DNA from 3 places in the Halopseudomonas sp. MFKK-1 genome. Region 3 is predicted to be linked to each of the others. Evidence: predicted binding sites of a transcription regulator. Region 3 holds the regulator's gene; each other region holds the start of a gene.
The links. The regulator LexA, encoded in region 3, represses DNA repair genes until DNA is damaged. The targets are predictions, from matches to a motif close to CTGTNTNNNNANACAG.
Positions count from the first base shown of each region.

Region 1: recA (recombinase RecA) is a predicted target of LexA. The motif match lies at 2,520-2,535, and genes of this name have one in related genera.
Region 2: recN (DNA repair protein RecN) is a predicted target of LexA. The motif match lies at 3,032-3,047, and genes of this name have one in related genera.

Region 1 covers NZ_CP114836.1:92,588-98,833, forward strand. The annotation lists gene O5O48_RS00470 (LOG family protein) at 1-1,014, shown strand, start outside; gene O5O48_RS00475 (regulatory protein RecX) at 974-1,417, opposite strand; gene recA (recombinase RecA) at 1,430-2,467, opposite strand; gene O5O48_RS00485 (CinA family protein) at 2,579-3,100, opposite strand; gene O5O48_RS00490 (hypothetical protein) at 3,179-3,355, opposite strand; gene mutS (DNA mismatch repair protein MutS) at 3,342-5,921, shown strand; gene fdxA (ferredoxin FdxA) at 6,067-6,246, shown strand, end outside.
Region 2 covers NZ_CP114836.1:1,694,085-1,700,330, forward strand. The annotation lists gene O5O48_RS07880 (RnfH family protein) at 1-284, shown strand, start outside; partial or broken gene O5O48_RS07885 (outer membrane protein assembly factor BamE) at 372-731, opposite strand; gene fur (ferric iron uptake transcriptional regulator) at 856-1,266, shown strand; gene recN (DNA repair protein RecN) at 1,335-3,008, opposite strand; gene grpE (nucleotide exchange factor GrpE) at 3,235-3,810, shown strand; gene dnaK (molecular chaperone DnaK) at 3,900-5,822, shown strand; gene dnaJ (molecular chaperone DnaJ) at 5,957-6,246, shown strand, end outside.
Region 3 covers NZ_CP114836.1:3,583,726-3,589,971, forward strand. The annotation lists gene O5O48_RS16575 (mechanosensitive ion channel family protein) at 1-835, opposite strand, end outside; gene nagZ (beta-N-acetylhexosaminidase) at 832-1,818, opposite strand; gene O5O48_RS16585 (L,D-transpeptidase) at 1,868-2,356, opposite strand; gene O5O48_RS16590 (TetR/AcrR family transcriptional regulator) at 2,413-3,081, opposite strand; gene lexA (transcriptional repressor LexA) at 3,285-3,893, shown strand; gene sulA (SOS-induced cell division inhibitor SulA) at 3,904-4,392, shown strand; gene O5O48_RS16605 (hypothetical protein) at 4,449-4,691, opposite strand; gene O5O48_RS16610 (DUF6586 family protein) at 4,764-5,264, opposite strand; gene topA (type I DNA topoisomerase) at 5,276-6,246, opposite strand, start outside.

The DNA.
Region 1 (6,246 bases), 350 kb from region 3:
GTCGACGAACTCATTCAACTCTGCGCCGCCGAAAGCGAAAACGCACCGCTCTACCGGGACATGCTGCTCGACGTGATTCGCATGGCCCAGGCGGATCGTAACCGCTGGGACGCGAAGATCATGCTGCACACCATTCGCGAAATGGAGCAGGCCTTTTCGCGCATGGAAATCTTCAAGCGTCGCCGCAAGGTAACCGTTTTCGGCTCGGCGCGAACCCCGATTGATCATCCCCTGTATGCGCTTGCCAGAGCCATGGGCGAAGAGCTAGCCGCCAACGATTACATGGCCATCACCGGTGCCGGCGGCGGCATCATGACCGCCACCCACGAGGGCGCCGGCCTGGATCACAGCCTGGGCTTCAATATCACCCTGCCCTTCGAGCAACGCTCCAATAACATAGTGCATGGCACCAGCCACGACCTGTCATTCGGGTTCTTTTTCCTGCGCAAGTTGTTCTTCGTCAAGGAAGCGGACGCGCTGATTCTCTGTCCCGGCGGATTCGGCACACTGGATGAAGCGCTTGAGGTGCTGACGCTGGTGCAGACCGGCAAGAGCCCGATGGTGCCCATCATCCTGCTGGACCAGCCTGACGGGCAGTACTGGCAGGCCTTTTTGCAGTTTGTTCGCAGCCAGCTGATCGACAATCACTACATCAAGCCTGACGACATCAACCTGCTGACACCGTGTTCATCCCCCGCACAGGCAATGCAGGTGGTGCTCGACTTCTACAGCAACTATCACTCGTCTCGACGTGTAGACGACCAGTACATGCTGCGCCTGAACCGACCACTGACCGCGCAGGCACTCGCCCAACTGGACGACCGGTTCGGCCATATCTGCAAATCAGGCGGTTTTGTGCAACAGGGTGTCTGCGATCAGGAGAGCGATGAGCCGGAGCTGGGCGAGCTTACCCGTCTGTGCTTTGACTTCAACGAACGAGACCAGGGTGGTCTGAGGACACTGATCGACTTCGTCAATCAGCCTGAAAACTACCAAAGCCCCGGTACTGCATAAACCGAAGCTGTTTGCTGCGCTCGGCCGGGTCTGACGCCCGGCCTTCCGGAAAGCGCTTGGCAAACACCCGCTGAGCCAGTGCCGTCCAGTCCTGATCGAACTCTGCAAGGGTCCGTTCAACCAGCGCCTCGGCCACACCGCGCTGGCGCAGCTCTTCTTTCAGACGAGCAGGCCCGTAGCCGCGCTGGCTGCGAGCATACAGATAGGCTTCACAGAAACGCGCATCGCTGAGCAGGCCATCTTCGACCAGACGGTCCAGCTCAATCTCTGCCGCATCGGTTGCCGCACCTCGCTGGCGCAGCTTGCGCAACAACTCGCTGTAGCTGTGCTCACGCCGCGCCAGCAGGTCCATCGCGGAGCGACGGATCGCTGCCGGACTGTCCAGCGCGGTACGCGGGCGCATCAAACCCGGCTCTTAGCCTTCCAGCTCGGCATCGGCTTCAGCCTCCGCCTTGGCCTTGCCCGGCTTGGCCAGCAACTGGTCACGGATGGCCTTCTCGATTTCATCCGCGATCTGCTGGTTATCCTGCAGGAACTTGGCTGCATTGGCCTTGCCCTGACCGATCTTGTTGCCCTGATAGCTGTACCAGGCGCCGGATTTCTCAACCAGACCAATCTGCACGCCCAGATCGATGATCTCGGCGTTGTGGTAGATGCCGGTACCGTACAGAATCTGGAATTCAGCCTGACGGAACGGCGGAGCCACCTTGTTTTTCACGACTTTGACGCGGGTCTCGCTGCCGACAACCTCGTCGCCTTCCTTGACCGCGCCGGTACGGCGAATGTCCAGACGCACAGAAGAGTAGAACTTGAGCGCGTTACCACCGGTGGTGGTTTCCGGGTTGCCGAACATGACGCCAATCTTCATGCGGATCTGGTTGATGAAGATCACCAGGCAGTTGGCGTTCTTGATGTTACCGGTGATCTTGCGCAGCGCCTGGGACATCAGACGGGCCTGCACACCGACGTGGTGATCACCCATCTCGCCTTCGATTTCGGCCTTGGGCACCAGCGCTGCCACCGAGTCGACGATGATCACGTCAACCGCATTGGAGCGCACCAGCATGTCGGTGATTTCCAGTGCCTGCTCACCGGTATCGGGCTGCGACACCAGCAGGTCATCCACGTTGACACCCAGCTTGCCGGCATACTCCGGGTCCAGCGCGTGCTCGGCATCAACGAAGGCGCAGGTTGCACCGTGCTTCTGCGCCTGGGCAATAACCGACAGGGTCAGCGTGGTTTTACCGGAGGACTCCGGCCCGTAGATTTCAACAATACGGCCCTTGGGCAGGCCGCCGATACCGAGGGCGATATCCAGACCGAGCGAGCCGGTGGAGATGGCCGGAATGGCCTGGCGCTCGTGATCACCCATGCGCATTACCGCGCCCTTGCCAAACTGACGTTCAATCTGGCTCAAGGCAGCCGACAGCGCCTTCTTTTTGTTCTCGTCCATTTCGCATCCTCTTGGCTTGGGGCGGGCACCGCGGCGACCGACCGATCAACTACTGTATATTTGGTCAGTATTATTCCACAGAAAAAATGGCCCGCCTACCCCCGATTTCACTCAGACTGACAACCGGTTCGCAGGCTGCTTGTGCGCCTCTTTGACCAGCCGTTCCAGAGCGTGCAGCACCGTCTGGGCGCGCACCTCTCGGCGTCCGCCCTGGAAACGCTTGCACTCGCTGACGACGCTGCCGTCGGCCAGGGCCCAGCCAAACCAGACGGTCCCGACCGGCTTCTCTGCACTGCCGCCATCAGGGCCGGCAATACCGCTGACCGCAACCGCCATCGCCGCCCCGGCAGCCTCCCTGGCTCCGGACGCCATCGCTCTGACCACCGGCTCGCTGACCGCGCCATGAGCCTCGATCACCTCTGCGTTCACCCCAAGCCAACGGCTTTTGCTGGCGTTGGCGTAGGTGACGAATCCGGTCTCGAACCAGCGCGAACTGCCAGCCACCCGGGTTATTGCCTCGGCAATCCCTCCGCCCGTGCAGGACTCAGCGGTGCTGACCTGCAGTCCCTGCTGTTCCAGCACTTTGCCAAGCCTCGCAGCGGCAGAGTCGATCAGCGGGTCATAATGCGACATGGTTCACTCCTGTACGAACGGATATCAGGCAACAGCATGCCAGTTGGCGCGCTGCCTGCGAATACCCTGCGACCACATTCAGCCGCCTCGGGTTCCTGCTGCCGGAGTCGCCGGCAGCACTGCAGCAGCCACCAGCGACGTGATACCCTTTGCGCCAACCTGAAACGGCGTCTCAGCCACCGCCCTCAGCGCATCCATCGCGCCCGGTGACACCGCCTTTGCCGCATATTTCGAGTCATTGATGAAAAAGAGCAAAACCGAATCCTCCGCCCACACGCCGATGATGCAGCAGTACTTCAGCATCAAGCAGCAGCATCCCGAACAGCTCCTGTTCTACCGCATGGGTGACTTTTACGAACTGTTCTACGACGACGCGAAAAAAGCCGCCCGTCTGCTCGATATCACCCTGACCGCAAGGGGCCAGTCCGGCGGCCAACCGATTCCGATGGCCGGCATCCCGTTCCATGCCGCCGAGGGCTATCTGGCCAAGCTGGTCAAGCTGGGCGAGTCGGTTGTCATCTGTGAGCAGGTTGGCGATCCGGCCACCAGCAAGGGCCCGGTCGAGCGCCAGGTTGCCCGCATCATTACCCCCGGCACGGTCAGCGATGAAGCGCTGCTCGATGAGCGTCGCGACAACCTGCTGGCCGCGCTAGTGGGCGCCGAGCGCGGCTTTGGCCTGGCTACGCTCGACATCAACAGTGGCCGCTTTGTGGTCATGGAACTGCGCGGCTGGGAAACTCTGCTCGGGGAGCTGGAACGTCTGGCACCGGCCGAGCTGTTGATTCCCGATGACTGGGAAAGCAACACGCCAATCGAGCGCCGCCGCGCCGTGCGTCGTCGCGCCCCCTGGGAGTTCGATCAGGACAGCGCCTTCAAGGCCCTCACCCAGCAATTCGGCACCAAGGATCTGGTCGGCTTCGACTGTCAGGACCTGACCCTCGGCCTCGGCGCTGCCGGTGCGCTGCTGAGCTATGCCAAGGAAACCCAGCGCACCGCCCTGCCGCACATCCGCAGCATCGCTCAGGAGCGTTTTGAAGACAGCGTGATTATCGACAGCGCCAGCCGCCGTAATCTGGAAATCGACCAGAACCTGTCCGGTGGCCGCGACAACACCCTGCTCGACGTACTCGACCATACTGCAACGGCCATGGGCAGCCGCCTGATGGCGCGGTGGCTGAATCGCCCCCTGCGGGACCTCAAGGTCCTGGGTGCGCGCCAGGACAGCATCAGCGCCCTGCTCGACCAGCAGTTCTACCTCGACCTTCAGCCGCAGCTCAAGGGCATCGGCGACATCGAGCGCATCCTTGCCCGGGTTGCCCTGCGCTCTGCGCGGCCGCGCGATCTGGCACGCCTGCGCGACGCGCTGGCCGCCCTGCCCGCACTGCAGGATTGCATGCAGGCGCTGGAAACACCGCATCTGCGCAATCTGGCCGAGCAGGTACGCACCTACCCGGAGCTGGCCGAGCTGCTGGAACGCGCCGTGATCGACAACCCGCCCGCGGTGCTGCGCGACGGCGGCGTGATCAAGCCCGGTTTCGACGCCGAGCTGGATGAGCTGCAGAACATCAGCGAGAACGCAGGCCAGTATCTGATTGATCTGGAAACCCGCGAGCGCGAGCGTACCGGGCTGAGCACCCTCAAGGTCGGCTACAACCGGGTACACGGCTACTTTATCGAACTGTCGCGCAGCCAGGCCGATCAGGCGCCGGCAGATTATATTCGCCGCCAGACCCTGAAGGGCGCCGAGCGCTTCATTACCCCGGAACTGAAAGCCTTTGAAGACAAGGCGCTGTCGGCCCGCAGCCGCGCCCTGGCTCGTGAAAAGCAACTGTACGACGAGCTGATCGACCGTCTCAACGAGGACCTTGCCGCACTGCAGACCACTGCCGCCAGCCTGGCCGAAATTGATGTGCTCTGCACCCTCGCCGAAAGGGCCGGCAGTCTCGATTACAGTCGCCCGCGCTTTATCGAGGGCAGCCAGTTGAAGATCAGTCAGGGCCGTCATCCGGTCGTCGAGCAGGTGCTGGAAACGCCCTTCGTGGCCAACGATCTGGACCTGGACATCGACACCCGCATGCTGGTGATTACCGGCCCCAACATGGGCGGTAAATCCACCTACATGCGCCAGACCGCGCTGATCGTGCTGCTGGCCCATATCGGCAGCTTTGTACCGGCGGCAGGCGTCGAGCTGTCCTGTGTCGACCGCATCTTCACCCGCATCGGTTCCAGTGACGATCTGGCCGGCGGCCGCTCAACCTTCATGGTCGAAATGAGCGAAACCGCCAACATCCTCAACAACGCCACCAGCGCCAGTCTGGTGCTGATGGACGAAGTCGGCCGCGGCACCAGCACCTTCGACGGCCTGTCACTGGCCTGGTCTGCTGCCGAGTATCTGGCCAAGGTTCGCGCCTTCACCCTGTTTGCCACGCACTACTTCGAGCTGACCGGCATGGCCGACACCGACGAAGGCGTGGCCAACGTGCACCTGAACGCCACCGAACATAATGAACGCATCGTATTCCTGCATAACGTCCAGCCCGGCCCTGCCAGCCAGAGCTACGGCCTGCAAGTCGCCCAGCTTGCCGGTGTACCGCGTCCGGTCATCCTGCGCGCCCGCGAACACCTCGCCCAACTGGAGCAGCAGAGCCTGGAGCAGCACGGCAGCAAGCCCGCAGGCAACACTGAGCAACCGTTCCAGACTGATCTGTTCGCCAGCGCACCTCACCCTCTGATCGAACAGATCCAGGCACTGGATCCGGACGATCTCAGCCCGCGCCAGGCGCTGGACCTGCTGTACAAGCTCAAACGCGAGTGGGCGTAAATTCAGCAAATGATATTCATTTGCATCAAACGCGTTGGAACTACGCTTTAATCTGCGCAAAACCCGGCGGTGCTCTGTACCGCCGGAAAAAAACTGCTAGACTACGCGCCAGATTTTGCCAGCCTGATTCAATGGAGACCTCACCATGACCTTTGTTGTTACCGACAACTGCATCAAGTGCAAATACACCGATTGCGTTGAGGTCTGCCCGGTCGATTGCTTCTACGAAGGCCCGAACTTCCTGGTCATTCACCCGGACGAGTGCATCGACTGCGCCCTCTGCGAGCCCGAATGCCCGGCCAATGCCATCTTCTCCGAAGACGAA
Region 2 (6,246 bases), 1.9 Mb from region 3:
TGGCCTATGCGCTGCCCCACAAGCAGAAGATTGTGACGCTTAATGTGCCCGAGGGCACCAGCATGCTGGACGCCGTGCGTCTGTCCGGCATGGATCAGCATTTCCCCGAGCTGGATCTGGAAAGTGCCCCGCTGGGTATTTTCGGCAAGGCCGTCCCCAAACCTGCAGAGCGGGTGCTGCAGTCAGGAGAGCGGGTGGAAATCTATCGTCCGCTGATTGCGGACCCGAAGGAAGTGCGCAAGCAGCGCGCTGCCAAGGCCAAGGCGGCCAAGACGGAAGACTAGTCGCGGGGGCAGGAAGGGGAGGCGTCGGACGCTTCCCCTTGAGTGCGTTGGCTATTCGCCTGTGCCGAGTGGAGCGCCCAGGTCGACGGGATAGGTTTCGACGGTGTCGGAGCTCATGATTTCCTCGTCCTGGCTCTGACCCGGCATGAAGTCGCCGGAGAGGCCGACCAGGCGATTGTCTTCAAAGTTCAGGCTGATGCGTTCCTGCACGCGCGTGCTGTGCCCCGATTCCATGCTGTACAGGTAATCCCAGCGGTTGGGGTGGAAGGTGTCCTGGATCAGCGGAGTGCCCATAATGAAGCGCACCTGGCGGGTGGTCATGCCGGGGCGGAGTTGGTCAACCATTTCCTGGGTGACAACGTTGCCTTGCTGGATATCGATCTTGTAAATGCCGGGGACCACGCCGCAGCCACCCAGAAGGCCGATAGAGACACTGCATAACAGCATGAAAAGGATTCGATTAAAGCTTTTTCGCGTCACGTGCTAACATCCGCTATCTTTGGAATGGCTGTATTGCCCTGATCATACCCGACTCATCCCGCCCTGCGAAGCGCTGAACGAGAATAGTGACATGGTTGAAAATCAAGAACTCCGCAAAGCCGGCCTGAAGGTCACGTTACCTCGGGTTAAGATCCTGCAAATGCTCGACGGTTCGAACGAGCGTCACATGAGTGCCGAGGACGTCTACAAGGCTTTGATGGAGGCGGGCGAGGACGTTGGCCTGGCCACCGTCTATCGCGTGTTGACGCAATTTGAAGCGGCCGGACTGGTCGTGCGCCACAACTTCGACGGCGGACACGCCGTGTTTGAGCTGGCCGACGGCGAGCACCACGACCACATGGTCTGTGTTGACTCTGGTGAAGTGGTCGAGTTCTTCGATCCTGAAATCGAGCGCCGTCAGCGCGAAATCGTCAAGGAGCACGGCTTCGAGCTGGTTGACCACAATCTGGTGCTGTATGTGCGCAAGGCAGGCGGCAAGTAACCTCAGATTGGGCAAGCACTGATTTTTGGTGCAAAAAACCGGGCCTGGCCCGGTTTTTTTATATCTGCTCAGTGTGCAACGCTGAGCAGCTTGCGGGCGTGGGCCAGTGATTCGTCGGTCAGGTCGACGCCGCCAAGCATGCGGGCGACTTCCTGCACGCGGGCGTTATCGTCCAGCTGGTCAATGCAGGTGCGTGTGCTGTTGCGGGTCTGCTGTTTGCGTACAAACAGGTGCTGATGCCCCTGAGCCGCGACCTGCGGCAGGTGGGTGACTGTCAGTACCTGGCCGCGCGCGCCAAGTTGGCGAAGCAGCTGGCCAACGATCTCGGCGGTCGGGCCGCCGATACCCACATCGACTTCGTCAAACACCAGTGTGGGGACGCGTGACGTCTGTGCGGTGATGACCTGAATGCCGAGGCTGATGCGTGACAGTTCGCCGCCAGATGCGACCTTGGCCAGCGGTTTGGCGGGCTGGCCGGGGTTGGCACTGACCAGGAATTCGACGGTTTCCAGCCCGGTTACCGGGTAGCTGTCGGCGTCCAACGGTGTCAGCTGCAGCTCGATTCGGCCACCGGGCATGCCCAGGCGCTGAATTTCCTGAGTTACTGCCTTGGCGAGTTTGGCTGCTCCCTTGCTGCGCTGTGCTGACAGTTTCTCGCTCAGTTGGCGATAGTGGGCCTGATAGGCAACCAGTTCTTCCTGCAGGCGCTCTGCGTCGGCAGCTTGTTGCTGCTGGCCTTCCAGTTCGTCGATCAACTGCTGCTGCAGCGCGGGTAGCTCCTGCGGCTGAATACGGTGCTTGCGTGCCAGGTCATAAATGGCGCTGAGGCGTTCTTCCACGTACTGCTGGCGTTCAGGGTCGGCCTCGAAGTGGTCGAGGTAACGGGTCAGTTCGCCGACTGCTTCCTCGATCTGAATCTGTGCGCTGGCGAGCATGTCGCTGGCTTCACCCAGTTGCGGGCTGTGGCTTTTAAAGGCGTCCAGCCGACTCAGGCTGGCGGTCAGGGCTTCTAGTACGCTGCCTGCGTCATTTTCGCTGCAGATGTTGATGACTTGCTGGCAGGAATGCAGGATCTGGTCTGCGCTGGCGAGCTGACGCTGCTCGTTCTCCAGTTCGTCCAGTTCGCCGTCCTGCAGGCTCAGATTGTCCAGTTCGTCCAGTTGGTAGGTCAGCAGCTGCTGGCGAGCGGCCTGTTCTTCGCTTTGCTGGCTGGCCTGGCGTAGCGCCTTTTCGGTCTGGCGGCAGCGCTGAGCCGCCAGTTGAACCTGTCTCGCGAGTTCGCCGGCGCCGGCGTACTCGTCCAGCAGGCGTCGATGGGTATCGGTTTTCAGCAGCGACTGGTGCTCATGCTGGCTGTGAATGTCGATCAGCATTTCGCCGAGGGCACGCAGGTCCTGCTGGGGGCAGGGTGCGCCATTGATGTAGCCTCGTGAGCGGCCTTCGGCGGTGATCACGCGCCGGAGGATAACCTGGTCGTCGTCCTGCGTCAGGTCACGCTCATCGAGCCACTGGCGGGCTTCGGGAATGTCGCGAATGTCGAAGGTGGCGAGGATGTCGGCCTTGTCGGCGCCGGGGCGAACCGCGCCGCTGTCGGCGCGATCGCCAAGGGTGAGGGCCAGTGCATCGAGCATGATGGATTTGCCTGCACCGGTTTCGCCGGTAATCACGCTCATGCCGCCGCCCAGCTCGAGTTCCAGGGTGTCGACGATGGCGTAGTTGTTGACCGCGAGGTGGATCAGCATGGCGCGCTCCCGAGAAAATTGTTCTGGTTGTTTATACAGTAGTTTGCTTTGTGGCGACAAGTCCCCGCAATAGTACGAGCACACTGATTGATATTGACCCTTGAAGCTGTGTGGACTGTCCCCATATAGGTTGCCAGACGCGATCGGCGAGGCCGGTCGTTCATCATTGACTGCGTGTGCGGCGATTGCGCGCAAAGACACGCCCACCCTATGACAGGAGAAAGACATGGCAGAGGAACAGAGACCGGATCTGCAGGATCAGGACGACGTGGTCGATCAGACCGTTGCGACGCCCGAAGGCGATCTTGCCGCGCGCGTAGCGAGTCTGGAAGAACAGCTGGCTACCGCTCAGGATCAGGCTCTGCGGGCGGCGGCTGATGTGCAGAATGCGCGTCGCCGTGCCGAGCAGGATGTCGAGAAGGCGCACAAGTTCGCGCTGGAGCGTTTTGCCAATGATCTGCTGCCGATCATCGATAGTCTTGAGCGCGGCCTGGAGTTGTCCAATGCTGATGATCCGGCGATCAAGCCGATGCGCGAGGGTATTGAGCTGACCCTGAAGATGTTTGCCGACACCCTGGCGCGGTTCCAGGTAGTCCCGGTTCAGCCTGAGGGCGAGCCCTTCAATCCTGAACTGCATCAGGCCATGGCGATGGAAGAAAGCACCGCGGTTGAGCCGAACACCGTACTCAAGGTGTTCCAGAAGGGTTACACCCTCAGTGGTCGCCTGCTGCGCCCGGCCATGGTCGTCGTCAGCAAGGCTCCGGCTGCGGGAGCCCCGCCCTCGATTGACGAGCAGGCTTGAAATTGATTTGGCAGCCCCCATCAAGGGCTCAAGCATAGTTGAACAGCGCCGCTGACCAAAACGCGGCAGTCAGATTCGGAGAGAAACTTATGGGCAAGATTATCGGTATCGACCTGGGGACCACCAACTCCTGTGTCTCTATTATGGAAAACGGTTCCGCCAAGGTGATCGAGAACGCTGAGGGTGGTCGTACCACTCCGTCGATCGTCGCCTACACCAACGACGGTGAAACCCTGGTTGGCCAGTCGGCCAAGCGTCAGGCGGTTACCAACCCGCAGAATACCCTGTACGCGGTCAAGCGTCTGATCGGTCGTCGCTTTGAAGAAGACGTCGTTCAGAAAGACATCAAGCTGGTGCCGTACAAGATCGTCAAGGCCGACAATGGCGACGCCTGGGTTCAGGTAAATGACGAGAAAATGGCTCCGCCGCAGGTGTCTGCTGAAGTACTGAAGAAAATGAAGAAGACCGCCGAGGATTACCTTGGTGAGCCGGTTACCGAAGCGGTTATCACCGTTCCGGCCTACTTCAACGACAGCCAGCGTCAGGCTACCAAGGACGCTGGTCGTATCGCCGGTCTGGAAGTCAAGCGCATCATCAACGAGCCGACCGCAGCCGCACTGGCGTATGGCATGGACAAGGCGCGTGGCGACTCCACCATCGTTGTATACGATCTGGGTGGTGGTACCTTCGACGTCTCCGTGATCGAAATTGCCGAAGTGGACGGTGAGCATCAGTTCGAAGTGCTGGCCACCAATGGTGACACCTTCCTGGGTGGTGAAGATTTCGACATGCGTCTGATCGACTACCTGGCAGACGAGTTCAAGAAAGAGAACGGCGTTGATCTGCACAATGATCCGCTGGCGCTGCAGCGTCTGAAAGAAGCGGCTGAAAAGGCCAAGATCGAGCTGTCTTCCAGCCAGCAGACCGACGTCAACCTGCCGTACATCACTGCAGATGCGTCCGGTCCGAAGCACCTGAACGTCAAGGTGACGCGTGCCAAGCTGGAGTCGCTGGTTGAAGATCTGATCAAGCGCAGCATCGAGCCCTGCCGCATCGCGATGCAGGATGCCGGTCTGGATGTGTCTGACATCAACGACGTTATTCTGGTTGGTGGTCAGACTCGCATGCCGCTGGTGCAGAAGACCGTTGCCGAGTTCTTCAATAAGGAGCCGCGCAAGGACGTTAACCCGGACGAAGCGGTTGCCATCGGTGCCTCGATTCAGGGTGCGGTACTGGCCGGCGACGTGAAAGACGTGCTGCTGCTGGATGTTACTCCGCTGTCGCTGGGTATCGAAACCATGGGTGGCGTGATGACTACGCTGATCGAGAAGAACACCACCATCCCGACCAAAAAGTCGCAGGTGTTCTCGACTGCGGACGACAACCAGACTGCGGTGACCATTCACGTGCTGCAGGGTGAGCGCAAGCAGGCGAGCCAGAACAAGTCGCTGGGCCGTTTCGATCTGGCCGACATCCCGCCGGCGCAGCGTGGCGTGCCGCAGATTGAGGTCAGCTTCGACATCGATGCCAACGGTATCCTCAACGTGTCTGCCAAAGACAAGGCAACCGGCAAAGAGCAGTCCATCGTGATCAAGGCGTCCTCTGGTCTGTCGGATGACGAAATCGAGAAGATGGTGCGTGATGCCGAGGCCAACGCTGAGGAAGACCGCAAGTTCGAAGAGCTGGTAACCGTGCGCAACCAGGCCGATCAGCTGGTTCACGCGACTCGCAAGACCCTGACCGAGGCGGGCGACAAGGCGACTGATGAAGAGAAGGCTGCCATCGAAACGGCGCTGAGCGATCTGGAAGCGGCGATCAAGACCGGCGACAAGGAAGAGATCGAGGCCAAGATCAACGCCCTGTCCGAGGCATCTGGCCCGCTGGTCCAGAAGATGTATGCCGAACAGGCTCAGGCTGGCAAGGGTGAAGGCCCGGCAGCGGGCGCGGAGTCCGGTAACGATGCGGACGACGTGGTCGACGCCGAGTTCGAAGAGGTCAAGGACAACAAGTAGGTCCTTGATGAACCGGGTAGGGTGGTGCACCGACGGCATGTCCGGTGTGTTGCCCTCCAACTCTGCCTGGCAACGCGGGAGCTTCTCCCGCGTTGCCGTTTGTGCCGGGTGTCTCTGTAAGGGAAGTCGAACACATGTCCAAGCGTGATTATTACGAAGTGCTGGGGGTCGAAAAGGGCGCCAGCGAGGCCGAGCTGAAAAAGGCCTATCGCCGTCTGGCGATGAAATACCATCCGGACCGTAACCCGGATGACGAGAATGCCGAAGAGAAGTTCAAGGAAGCGACCGAAGCCTACGAAGTGCTGACCGACGCCAACAAGCGCGCCGCCTACGATCAGTATGGTCACGCCGGCGTGGATCCGAGCATGGGTGGCGGTGCCGGTGGTTTTGGCGGCGGCGGCGCCAACTTCTCCGATATCTTCGG
Region 3 (6,246 bases):
CCATGCGCTTGATATCGTCATAGCGAATACCGATATGCTCGTAGATTCGCCGATGGGTCATGCGTGAGGGGTTTTCCACCACAATATTGGCGAACACCGCGTTGGGGATGTATAGCGGGCGCTTGTCGAAGGTGCGAATCCGGGTCAAACGCCAGCCGATATCCTCGACGGTACCTTCAATGTTGCGATCCGGCGAGCGTATCCAGTTGCCCACCACAAAGGGGCGATCCAGATAGATCATCAGCCCGCCGAAGAAGTTCGCAAGCAGATCCTTGGCAGCAAAGCCGACGGCAATACCACCAATACCACCAAATGCCAGCACCCCGGAAATGCTGTATCCGAGCGACTGCAACACGACCAGCGCCGCAGTGATGACCACAGAAGCCCTGAGCAACTTGCCAATCGCACCAACCGTCGTTTTGTCGGCCGGTATTTCCCGGTAGGCCGGATCAACAAGCCGCTGCTCAACCTGCTGCATCATGCGCAGGACAAACCAGGTCAGCAGCCCAATCAGCAGCAGCCGCTGCACCTGATCCAGCACCGCGGCCAGATCGTCATCCATCTGCAGCGCAGTGATCCGTGCGGCCCACAGCAGCCCCATACTCCAGATCAGCACCCAGGCCGGGCGCCGCGCCGCATCGACCAGCGCATCGTCCCAGATATTGCGGGTTTTCTCGGCGCGTGCCTGAACGTGATCCAGCACGCGCTTGGCAATGTAGGCGCAGACCAGCGACGCCAGCACTACCGCGAATACGTGGTAGATCCAGGCCTCGCCAATCAACGGAAGCTGTTCAAGCTGCAGCTGCTCCGGCAGCTGTTGGATTAAATCATTCAAACCAGATCAAACTCCCTCAACAAGGAAACAGCCTGACGCCATTCGGGCGTCGCACGGTAGTCTGCACCAGCAGGGGCGCCTGTCAGCATGCGAGCGATGCGGGGCGGGCTTTGCAACCCTTGTTTCTGCGCGTGTACCAGGCCTTCTTCCGCCGCCGCACGGTCATTGCAGATCAGCAGCATGTCGCACCCCGCCGCCTGCGCCGCGTCAATCCGCTCGGCCATACCGCCGACCGCATGCGCACCAGCCATGGTCAGGTCATCACTGAAAATGACGCCATCAAAACCCAGCTCTGCGCGCAGGATGTCCTGCAGCCAGCGGGTCGAGAATCCGGCGGGCAACGCATCAACCTGCGAATACACCACGTGGGCCGGCATGATGCCGTCCAGCTTGCCGGCCAGCCTCGCAAACGGTACGAGATCGGTACGCCGAATACCGTCCAGCGAGCGCTCATCCACCGGCAGCGCAAAGTGCGAATCCGCCTCGGCCCAGCCGTGGCCAGGGAAGTGCTTGCCGGTGGCCGCCATACCCGCCGCGTGCAGACCATCAATATAGGCACTGGCGAGACGTGCCACCCGATCAGGATCGCCGCCCAGCGAGCGATTACCGATCACCTGACTACGACCGTAATCAAGATCAAGAACCGGCGCAAAGCTGATATCGATACCACAGGCCAGCATCTCGGTCGCCATTACCCAGGCAGCAGCCCGGGCCACCGCGTCAGCCTGCGCGTCAGCCACCGCAGCGACGTCGGCCAGCGCGGGCAGCCTGAGTACGTCACGGCGCAGGCGCTGAACGCGCCCGCCTTCCTGGTCTATCGCTATCAGCATGTCCGGGCGCTCCTTGCGGATGGCCCTTACCAGCTCGGCGACCTGGCGCGGCGATTCTGTATTGCGCGCAAACAAGATCAAGCCGGCGACTTCCGGCTGACGCAACAACTGCCTGTCCTCTGCTTCCAGCCAAAGGCCAGGCAGATCCAGCATCAAGGCACCCTGTTTCAATATTGCTTCTCCTGAAAACGACAGCGCATCATCACTGCGCGTCAATCTGAACGCTACAACCGACCGGCGTGCGCTCGAACAGTTCCAGCATGTCGGCATTACGCAGACGAATGCAGCCATGGGACAGCGGCGCACCCATCGGCTGATCGTCGCCGGTACCATGCAGATAGATATAGCGGCGCTGAGAATCAACCCGGCCACCGCGGTTGAATCCGACCTGCTCACCGCAGAGCCAGAGAATTCGGGTCAAAATCCAGTCACGCTCGGGAAATTGCTCCGCCAGCGCCCGGGTCCATACCTCCCCGGTGGGACGCCGGCCGATGAACACGGCACCCAGCGGCTGACCATCGCCGATTCGAGCGCGCACCCGATGGGCGCCGCGCGGCGTGCAGCCAGACCCTTCCTGCTCGCCAGGGCCATTAAGCGCTGTGGATACGGCATAACGACAGACAACCTCGCCAGCGCAGAAGCCAACCAGGGTCTGATCGTTCAGGGAAATATGAATATGATCGAGCTGCATGTCACCTCCAGCGCTGCGCACACCTTAGCGGACAGCGCAGCGGAGGTAAATGCAGGTTACAGCGCCATCGCCTCGGGCCGGCTCAACGTCGCGCTCTCGGCGCGCATTCCGGCTGCCAGGAACGGAACCATCAGCCGCAACACATCGTCGACCGGACGCGGCTCGCCCAGCTCCGCCTCCGCAATCGCACGCAGCGCCTTCATGCTGGACATGGTGAAGGCCGCGCTGCCGAGCATAAAGTGAACGCGCCAGAACAGCTCCTGCGGAGGGATGCCCGGCACAGCACTGACCAGAAGCTGCATATAACGCTGAAATACCTTGCCATACACCTCGCTGAGGTATTTGCGCAGATGGCCCTGGCTCTGGTTGAATGCGAGCCCTAGCAACCGCATGAAGGTTGAGAGGTCATGGCCGTTGCGCGGCTTCACTGCCAGCGCCTGCTGAACCAGCATTTCGAGCAGAACCTCAAGACTGGGTGGCGCGCCCTTGTCACGCGACTCGCGCAGATCCAGTTCCTTCTCAAGGCTGCTGACGAAGGGGTCCAAGAACCGGACGAACACGGCCTGAATCAATGCCTTCTTTGAGCCAAAATGGTAGTTGACCGCGGCCAGATTGACGCCTGCCTTGCTGGTGATCAGACGTAGAGAGGTTTCCGCGAAACCCTTTTCGGCAAAAAGCTGTTCTGCGGCGTCAAGTATTCGCTTGACCGTGTCGGACTGCGCCATGCGCTCCCCCAAGTGAGGCAAACATTCGTTTCAAACATACGTTTAAAACGATTTTAGTGTCAACCCCAGACTACCTCCCCGCCCACGTAAATCCCATCCTCCCTTTGGCAAACCGGTGAACAGCGACACGAAAATTAGGGGTTGCCGGAGCAAAACAACTGTATATAATCTCAGTTACTGGATAAAAACACAGGCAACCCGCCATGCAGAAACTTACCGCGCGACAACAGCAGGTTCTGGCGTTCATCAAGGAATACATGGACAGCAACGGCTACCCGCCGACGCGCGTCGATATTGCCAAGACTCTGGGCTTCAAGTCGCCCAACGCAGCCGAAGACCATCTGCGCGCCCTGGCCCGCAAGGGCGCTATCGAGATGATCCCCGGCGCCTCGCGCGGTATTCGCCTGCCGGAATCGGATAGCGAAGCCAGTGATGACCAGCTTCCGGTGATCGGTCAAGTGGCAGCCGGTGCGCCGATTCTGGCGCTTGAAAATATCGAAGACCATTGCCGTATCTCCCCCGACTTTTTCACCCCCCGCGCCGACTACCTTCTGCGGGTCCATGGGGAAAGCATGAAAGACATCGGCATCATGGACGGCGACCTGCTGGCAGTACACCGTACCAGCGAAGTCCGTAACGGGCAGGTCGTAGTGGCCCGCATAGGAGAAGAAGTCACGGTAAAACGCTTTCAGCGCCAGGGCCGCAAGGTCTCGCTGATTGCAGAAAACCCGGACTTCAGGCCGATTGAGATCGACCTTGCAGAACAGGAACTTACCATTGAAGGTTTAAGCGTCGGAGTTATCCGCCGCTGAGGAGCTGATCATGCAGTACGCCCGCACCGAGCAACAGACCCTGACCCAGACCGACCTGTTTCACAACGCCCTGATGGCAACACGCCTGAAGCACCGTGCCTTTGCGCAGCCAGCACAGGCACTGCCGCAGGATGATGAACAGGATGGCAGTTACAGCGAGATGACCCTGCATGGCAGCGCCCGCCAGTGCCTGCAGTGGCTGGCCCCGGTGCTGCGCGAACTGAGCCAGAAAGACAGCCGGCGCTGGCTTACCCTGATCGACCCGCCCGCTGCACTCAGCCAGCAATGGCTTCGCGGCGCCAACCTCGACCCTCAACGCATCATGATCGTGCGCTCCAAGGCCGGCATGGACAGCCTCAAACTCTGCTGCGACCTGCTCAGGATGGGCGGCAGCCATACCGTTGTCAGCTGGCTTGATCACGACAGCTGCATTGCCCCGCGCCTGGAACGAGCGGCCCAGGCCGGCCGCTGCCACAGCCTGAACGTCCATCTGGGCTGAAAACAGATACAAAAAAGGCCAGCTCAATGCTGGCCTTTGAACTATCGCGGTGTCGATTAATGCAGGACACGGCTTTCAGGGATGGCGTCGCCGTCGTCATCCTCATCCATCATCTGGCCAGCGGCCTGCATACCGGCACTGATCATCGCCTTGGCAACTTCAATATAGCTTTCCTGCAGATATTCCCGCGCATCGCGGGAAAACTCGATCACCACCAACGGCTCACCCTCTTCGTCGGAACGGCGCAGAGCAACCTTGCCATTGGCGAGCTCGACGATTTCAAGGAAGGGTGAAGGCATTGCGGATATCTCCTGTCTGAACTGCGCGCAGTGTAACACAGCGCCGTACTCACGGCATCCGCGATACCGCCTTCACCATTCCTGCATGCCGTCGCGATAGGCACGTACGCGACGGGAAACCTCCTGCAGGGCTTCCTCGGCTTGCACACTGGTCCACTCGGTGACCGGCGTGGCACTGGTGGCAATCAGCGAGTTGGTCGAGTTGTCGACCGGCTGCGGCGGTGCCTGCAATCGCTGCCAGGCGGCAATGACACCGGCCAACCAGGTACCAGCGCTGTCAGCCAGCTCGGTGAGTTCCGCCAGCTCGGGACCGGGAAACCGACTGACTACCGCGGGTACCAGCACCGATTCGACCTGACGCGCATCAACCAGCGGCCAGCGGTACCGGTCTGCCACCTCATGAATCAGCGCCAATACGCCCCGGTAGAGATGAAAGACCGCATGCTCACGATGATACTGCGCCTGCGTCAGTGCATCGATCGCGTCGCTCTGCTCTGCCTGCTGCCAGGACTCGATCGCACGGCGGGCAAAATACAACGCCTGATTGGTGCGGGTATAGACTTCATTAGCCATAGTTGCCTGCCTTACCGCTTGGCCTTCTTGCTGCGGCCGTCATCCACCGACCACTGCTTGCCATCATGGAAAGCCCGCCATCCTGTGGGCTTACCCTCAACTTCGGTCTGCACGTACTGCTCCTTGGTCTTGCGGCTGTAGCGCACGACAGTCGGATTGCCGTCAGGATCAGCCACCGGCGCATCCAGCAGGAAGTGGTATTTCGGATCAATCTCCGCCTTGTGCGGAATCAGCTCCTTGACCAGAGGCGCCCGGGTTTCCCGGTTTTTCGGGAACTGGCTTGCAGCCAGGAACAGGCCGGAAGCACCGTCGCGCAGTACGTATACATCATCAACCTTTTCACACTTGAGTTCCGGCATCGGCACCGGATCCGCTTTCGGCGGCGCGGCCTCACCGTTACGCAGCAGCTTGCGGGTGTTCTTGCACTCGCTGTTGGTACAGCCGAAATACTTGCCGAAACGGCCGGTCTTGAGCTGCATTTCGCTGCCGCACTTGTCGCACTCAAGGGTTGGACCGTCATAGCCCTTGATCTTGAACTGACCTGTCTCGATCTCGAAACCCGAGCAATCCGGGTTGTTACCACAGACATGCAACTTGCGCCGCTCGTCGATCAGATAACTGTCCATCGCGGTGCCGCAGATAGCGCAACGATGCTTGCCACGCAGCACGCGAGACTCGCCTTCTTCGTCATCTGCCGCCACTTCATTGCCCGGCACCAGGTTAATGGTCGCCTTGCAACGCTCTTTCGGTGGCAGGGCATAACCGGAACAGCCGAGGAACACACCCGTCGAGGCCGTACGAATCATCATCGGTCGACCACAATCCTGACACGGGATATCGGTCATCGTCGGCTGATTCGCGCGCATCCCCTTATCTTCACCAGACGCAGAGGCGGCACTCAACTTGGCACTGAAATCGGCATAGAAATTATTCAGCACCTGCTTCCACAGCACTTCACCGTGAGCGACGTCATCCAGTGACT